2 regions of the Vescimonas fastidiosa genome follow, and region 1 is predicted to be linked to the other one. Evidence: riboswitches for the same ligand, from Rfam matches in the RefSeq annotation. Region 1 holds a riboswitch; the other holds the start of a gene.
What was found. Region 1 has a riboswitch for glycine ahead of KI236_RS04390 (alanine/glycine:cation symporter family protein). Riboswitches for the same ligand answer to the same signal wherever they lie in the genome.
Positions count from the first base shown of each region.

Region 1 (3,410 bases):
CTCAGAGGCTTTGGGAAGGAGCCGGGATTTCCCGTAAGGCGCAAGGTCAAAAACAGGCTGTTGGCCAGCAAAAGCAGTGCCGCAGACAGCATATGTCCATCTCCCCTTTCCCTGCCATCCTATGCAGGAACGGGAAGTCCGTATACACGGGGCACTTCGGTAAACGCAGCGGGCCCCGGCTGCCGGGTCTGTGGCAGTCGGGGTCCGCCTGAGGGGGTTCCTTATGGAAAAGAGGGGGTTATTGGAATATTTATCGTATCAGAACTGCAGACGATCCTCTTTGGTCCAGGTGGCCAGGTCCAGGCGAGGATAGCGGCGGCGCAGATCGTCCATCTTGCCCTCGGTATCGCCCTGCATGGCGATGCGGTTCACGGCGTTCAGGTCCGCCTGGGGCATGGGCTCAGCGCTGTCCTTGCCGCACACGGGGCAATGGTACAGGCCGGTAGCCTCGCTATATACCACTTCACTGCTGCCGCAGAATGCGCAGCGATTCATCTTAGAAATCAATGCCATAATTTTTGTCCTCCATTCTTTAATCTTTAAGCTGGATTTATCATAGCACAGAAAAATATATTTGTGAAGCGCATGTTTGTTCTTGAAAGTATGAGAAGTTGTATGGTATAATGGTAGCGATAGGAGGGAGTCTTATGAGTATTACAAAATATCAGATTTTCCTGAAAACCGCGGCTTGTGGCAGTTTTTCCAAGGCGGCGGAGGCTATGAATTTCACCCAGTCGGGCATCAGCCACGCCATCAACTCTCTGGAGGCGGAGCTGGGCGTCACCCTTCTCAGCCGCAACCGGGGCGGCGTTGTGCTTACGGCGGATGGCCGGGCCCTGCTGCCCCAGGTGGAGAAGCTCTGCGCCGCCCACCACAGTATGATGCAGACGGTTGAAAGCCTCAAGGGCATGGACAGCGGCCTGGTGAAGGTGGCTACCTTTTCCAGCGTCTCCTTTCAGTGGCTGCCCCGGATCCTCAAGAGCTTTGGCCAGCTCTACCCCAACATCGAGTTTGAGGTGGTCACAGGGGATTTTTACGACCAAATCGAAAATTGGATCGTCTCCGGGGCGGTGGACTGCGGCTTCTTCCGCCTGCCGTCCACCAAGCACCTGCAGACCTACTCCCTGTATCGGGATGAATTGCAGGTGGTGGTGCCCTGCGACCACCCCCTGGCCCAGGCGGACCCCTTCCCGGTGGAGGAGCTGGCCGCGGAGCCGTTTATTCTGCTGGAGGAGGGCGAGGACTACGAGATCATGGCCGCCTTCGACAAAATGGGCATCCGGCCCCAGGTGAAATACACCGCCCGGGAGGATCGGACGATCTTGGCCATGGTGAGCGAGGGACTGGGCATCAGCCTGCTGCCCCGGCTGATGGCGAAGCACAGTCCCCTGCCCGTGCAGATCTGCCGGGCGCCTATGCAGTTTGACCGGCCCATCGGCATCGGCGTGAAGGACGAAAAGGCCCTGTCCAAGTCCACCAAGCTGTTTGTGAATTATGTGCGCACCTGGGTGGCGGAAAACGGGGACGAATAAGGCTTTTCCGGCGGATTCCCTCCGGAAAGCGGGATAAATGCCGCAAAGCCGGGCCGGTCTACGGGAAGTTTTATGCCGAAAGCCTTCAAAAATCGCAAATTTCCTCTTGCATTTTTCTTTTTTCCATGCTATACTATGCCCACATTTTATATGGCCCTGTGAACCGTTAAGAATCCTCAGGAAACTGAACGGGGAGGGGACTCTGGAGAATCCCATTGACTTGGGTGCCGAAGGTGTAAGGCCCGTTTGGGCCGAATCTCTCAGGCAAAAGGACAGAGACGGGCTTGGTTTTTACCGTGTCCTCTGCCTTCTTCGGAGTCGCTGTGCAGCGGCTCTTTATTTTTTGAAGGAGAGAAAAAAATGATTGAAGAAGTATTGTACCCCATTGTAAGCAAAATCAACGAATACCTGTCAAACTACATCCTGGTGTTCCTGCTCATCGGCGTGGGACTGTGGTACTCCATCCGTACCCGCTTCGTGCAGGTGCGCTGCTTCGGTGAGGCCATGCGGAAAACCTTCGGCGGCCTGAGCCTCAAGGGCGGCTCCCAGAAAAGCGGCATGACCTCCTTCCAGGCTCTGGCCACCGCCATTGCCGCTCAGGTGGGTACCGGAAACATCGTGGGCGCTTCCGGCGCCATCCTCACCGGCGGCCCCGGGGCCATCTTTTGGATGTGGCTCATCGCCTTCTTCGGCATGGCCACCATCTACGCGGAGGCCACCCTGGCCCAAAAGACCCGCATAGTTGACAAGGACGGCACCGTCCACGGCGGCCCGGTGTACTACATCACCACCGCATTTAAGGGTGGGTTCGGCAAGTTCCTGGCGGGCTTCTTCGCCGTAGCCATCATCCTGGCCCTGGGTCTTATGGGCAGCATGGTGCAGTCCAACTCCATCGGCTCCACCTTCAACACCGCCTTCGGCCTCCCCGCCTGGGTCATGGGTATCGTGCTGGTCGCCATCTGCGCCATCATCTTCCTGGGCGGCGTGCAGCGTCTGGCCGCCGTCACCGAGAAGCTGGTGCCCATTATGGCCGCCATCTTCCTGCTGGGCGCGCTGGTGGTCCTGGTCATCCGCATCCGGTATATCCCCGAAACCTTCGGCATGATCTTTAAGTATGCCTTTAATCCCAGTGCCATTATCGGCGGCGGCATCGGCTACGCTCTGAAAACCGCCATCAGCCAGGGCGCCAAGCGGGGCCTGTTCTCCAACGAGGCCGGTATGGGCTCCACCCCCCACGCCCATGCCCAGGCCAATGTGGCCCACCCCCACGACCAGGGCGTGGTGGCTATGGCCGGTGTATTCATTGACACCTTTGTGGTGCTTACCCTGAACGCCTTGGTCATTATCTCCACCCTGTACACCCCCGGCGGCCCTCTCCACGAATGCGGCGCCGCCGCTGCCAACACCGTGCTCAACAAAACCAACCTGGCTCAGGCCGCCTTCGGCACCGTGTTCGGCGAGACCTTCGGCAATATGTTTGTGGCTGTATGCCTGTTCTTCTTCGCTTTCTCCACGGTGCTGGGCTGGAACCTCTTTGGGCGCATCAATGCCAACTATCTCTTTGGCCGCAAGAATAAGAAGCTCTGCAACACCGTTTACACCATCATCGCCCTGGTGTTTATCTTCTTGGGCACCCTCACCGGCAATGACCTGGTGTGGGAGCTGACGGATATGTTCAACAACCTCATCGTCCTGCCCAACGCCCTGGCCCTGTTCGCCCTGACCGGCATGGTGATCACCATGCTGAAGGAGGGACAGGCGAAGAAGCTGAAGGTTTGAGATTCGGGAAATTAAAAATTTACAGTTTATAACGGAAAGACATCCGGCAAGGGCCGGATGTCTTTTTGTGTATTTGGGAAACGGAGGGGCAGGGATGCG
Region 1 is NZ_AP023415.1:900,021-903,430, forward strand. Features, by position in the region: gene sigK (RNA polymerase sporulation sigma factor SigK) at 1-92, opposite strand, end outside; gene KI236_RS04380 (hypothetical protein) at 259-513, opposite strand; gene KI236_RS04385 (LysR family transcriptional regulator) at 648-1,532, shown strand; glycine riboswitch at 1,725-1,818, shown strand; gene KI236_RS04390 (alanine/glycine:cation symporter family protein) at 1,893-3,311, shown strand.

Region 2 (3,410 bases), on a different replicon from region 1:
AAAGCCCAGCGGGAGCTGGATAAATTCCTGTAAATTTCCGAAAATTGCCCCTCCGGCGGAGGAAAACACTGGAAATACCCCGGCCACCGTGGTAAAATCGAGGCATAGAAATAGGAGGAAAATCACTATGGGACTTTTCAGCAATAACAAAAAACCCTGCCCCCTCTGCGGCAATCCCACCCCCCGGCTCCTGGCCACCAAGGTGGAGGATATGCCCCTGTGCAAGGAGTGTGCCGGGAAGATCGACCTGCCCGACGGGGCCCTGGACTGCATGACCCTGGCGCAGCTGGAGCAGTACATGGCCTTTTACGAGGAAAACGCCGCCCTGCGCGAGACCTTCAGCGAGGACTACCGCTACGGCTTCGGCCTCCTCAGCGGCGCCCTGGTGGTGGACAGCGCCCACCGCCTGCTGCGCATCAAGCCCTACGATAGTGCGCTGGTGTTCGGCCCGGAGAATTTGCAGTCCTTCCGCATCCTGGAGGACTCCGATCCTCTGTTTACGGGAAACGCCGACGGCCTCACCTGCCACCGCAGCGATGTGCCCGATAAGGTGGAGGCCCTGATCCCCAGCATCGACCAGTTCATGCGCCGCAAGCAGGACTTTGAGCACATGGAGGAGATGCACCGCATGATGGATCGGGACCGGGATCACGACCACGACCATCCCCGTCCTCCCCGGCCCGAGTTTGTGTGTACGCCCCCGGTGCGCAAGTTCCGCCTGGAGCTGACCTTCTCCCATCCCTATTGGAAGAGCTTCACCCAGGAGATCGGCGCCCCGGACTTCAGCAGCCAGTATCCCAGCGCCGAGGACTATCTCCGGGAGTATGAGGAGAAGGTGGAGGCCCTCCGTGAGCTTGCCTCCCGGCTCCAGCACATCGTCAACCCCGACGCCCCCCAGCGCCGGGAGGATGACCCCCAGCCCGCCGCCGCAGCCGCCGCTCCCGCCCCTGCCGCCGACCCGGTGGCGGAGATTCAGAAGTATAAGCTGCTCTTCGACGCTGGCGTCCTCACCGAGGAGGAATTCGCCGCCAAGAAAAAGCAGCTTCTGGGCATCTGAAAATCCGAAGGCTCAATCGGGGCGCAACCGGGGCTTACCCCACCGGACAAATTTCCTGTAAAGCTAAAAAAACGGAACGAAACAGCGGGAATTGGCCCTTGACAAATGCGCTTTTCGGGTGATAAAATCAAAATAGCGGTGCGATATGCCCGCAGATATAATTTCATATAGATCGGACGATGGAATCGGGAGAGACCGCCCAGGCGGCGCCGAAGGGGAACGCAGAAGCTCTCAGGCAAAAGGACCGATTTCGGACGATACTCCGAAAAGGCCGGACGGTAACGCCCGACCACCGAAGGTGCAACCTCCCGCCGGGGAGGGAATCTCTCAGGTAACTCAACGGGGGCACAAGGCCGTATAAAGCGGCTTTGTGTCCCTTTTTGCTGCTTAAAAACCATTCATCTTTTAAGGAGGAACCAGAATGAGCGAACTGAAGCGTACCCAATTATACGATGTCCATGTGGCCGCCGGTGCGGAAATGGTGGACTTCGGCGGATGGGAAATGCCCATCCAGTACCCCGGCGGCATCATTGCCGAGCATCTGTACACCCGTCAGGTGTGCAGCCTTTTCGATGTGTCTCACATGGGTCGGCTGCTGGTGGAGGGCCCGGAGCGCAAGGCCTTTTTGCAGCATGTGCTCACCAGCAATGTGGCTGCCCTGGATGTGGGCCTGGCCCAGTACTGCATCATCCCCAATGAAAACGGCGGCGCCGTGGACGACGCCTACCTGTATATGTTCCAGGAGGATAACTACCTGCTGGTGGTAAACGCCGCCAACACCGAGAAGGACCTGGCCCACCTGCGCGCGGCCCTGCAGGGCTTCGACTGCACCATCACCGACATCTCTGCCGACTGGGCGGCCATCGCCGTCCAGGGCCCCCGGAGCAAGGAGATGCTCACCGCTCTCAACGGCGGCGCCCAGATGACCGAGCCCATGAAGAATGCTCTGGGCACCGTGTCCCTGGAGGGTCACTACGCCCGGGTAGCCAAGACCGGCTACACCGGCGAGCCCCTGGGCTACGAGGTCTATGTGCGCAGCGAGGACGCAGCGTGGCTGTGGAACCGCCTGGTGGAAATGGGCGCACACCCCGCCGGCCTGGGCGCCCGGGACACCCTGCGCATGGAGGCATCCATGCCCCTGTACGGCCATGAGATGGGCACCGCCCCCGATGGCAGCGAGATCCCCATTTTCGCCGTGCCGCTGGCTAAGTTCGCCGTGAGCTTCTCGGAGCAGAAGGGGGACTACATCGGCCGCGCCGCTCTGGAAAAGCAGCATAAGTACTTTATGAAGTACATGGACCGTGACTTCTCCGACCTGTCCGGCCTGCCCCGGAAGATCGCTCCCATCGCTCTGGAGGACCGGGGCGTTATGCGCGCGGGCATGGAGATCTATCAGGGGGATAAGCTGGTGGGCTGGGTCACCAGCGGCACCATGGTTCCCTACTTCAAGACCGAGGGCCAGGGCCTTTCCACCGTGATCCTGGAGGCCAGCGGCAAGCGCGCCATCGGCCTGTGCTACATTGACAGCGATATTCTCACCGACGACACCGTGGAGGTGGATGTGCGGGGTAAGCGGCTCAAGGCCGTGATTCCCGCCCGGCACATGAGCGTGGGTGCGCCCCCCTTTGCCAGACCTCTGCTCTATGGTGTGGAGGAGGACGAGCATGGTGTAGGCGGCGGTGACCGCGCTCCTAAGGCCCTGGAGCTGGTACACAAGGCCCTGGAGAACCATATCTGGCGCCAGGAGCAGTGCATCAACCTCATCCCCTCGGAGAACACCCCCAGCCGCGCCGTGCGTCTGCTCAGCGGCAGCGATCCCGCTTGCCGTTACGCCGAGCATAAGAAGGTTTTGGCCTTCTATGAGAAGGAAGTGTTCTATTATCAGGGCACCAAGTTCATCGACGAGGTGGAGCGCCGCCTGGTGGAGGAGATGCGCGCCTACTTCGGCTGCACCGAGGTGGAGACCCGTACCCTCAGCGGCCAGATGTCCAACATGGCTGTATTCTCCGCCCTGATGGACTGGAAAAACCGTGTGGACCGCAAGCACGAGGCCAAGCGCCTGGGCTATGTGATGAATAACCACATCATCAAGGGCGGCCACCTGTCTGCCCAGCCCATGGGCGCTCTCCATGACTATATTGCCATCGACCCCGTGACGGAGAAGCCGGCTGTGGTCAACTTCCCCGTCTGCGCCGATAATCCCTATAAGATGGATGTGGAGGAGACCAAGAAGCTCATTGACCGCTATCGCCCGGAGCTGATCATATTCGGCAAGAGCATGGTGCTGCACAAGGAGCCTGTGGCCGCCATCCGTCAGTTCGTGGATGAGCAGAACATCCCCACCACCATCATG
Region 2 is NZ_AP023416.1:365,214-368,623, forward strand. Features, by position in the region: gene KI236_RS08965 (amidohydrolase family protein) at 1-33, shown strand, start outside; gene KI236_RS08970 (SHOCT domain-containing protein) at 128-1,057, shown strand; glycine riboswitch at 1,234-1,314, shown strand; glycine riboswitch at 1,318-1,402, shown strand; gene gcvT (glycine cleavage system aminomethyltransferase GcvT) at 1,479-3,410, shown strand, end outside.
Region 2: another riboswitch for glycine. It lies ahead of gcvT (glycine cleavage system aminomethyltransferase GcvT); the one in region 1 lies ahead of KI236_RS04390 (alanine/glycine:cation symporter family protein).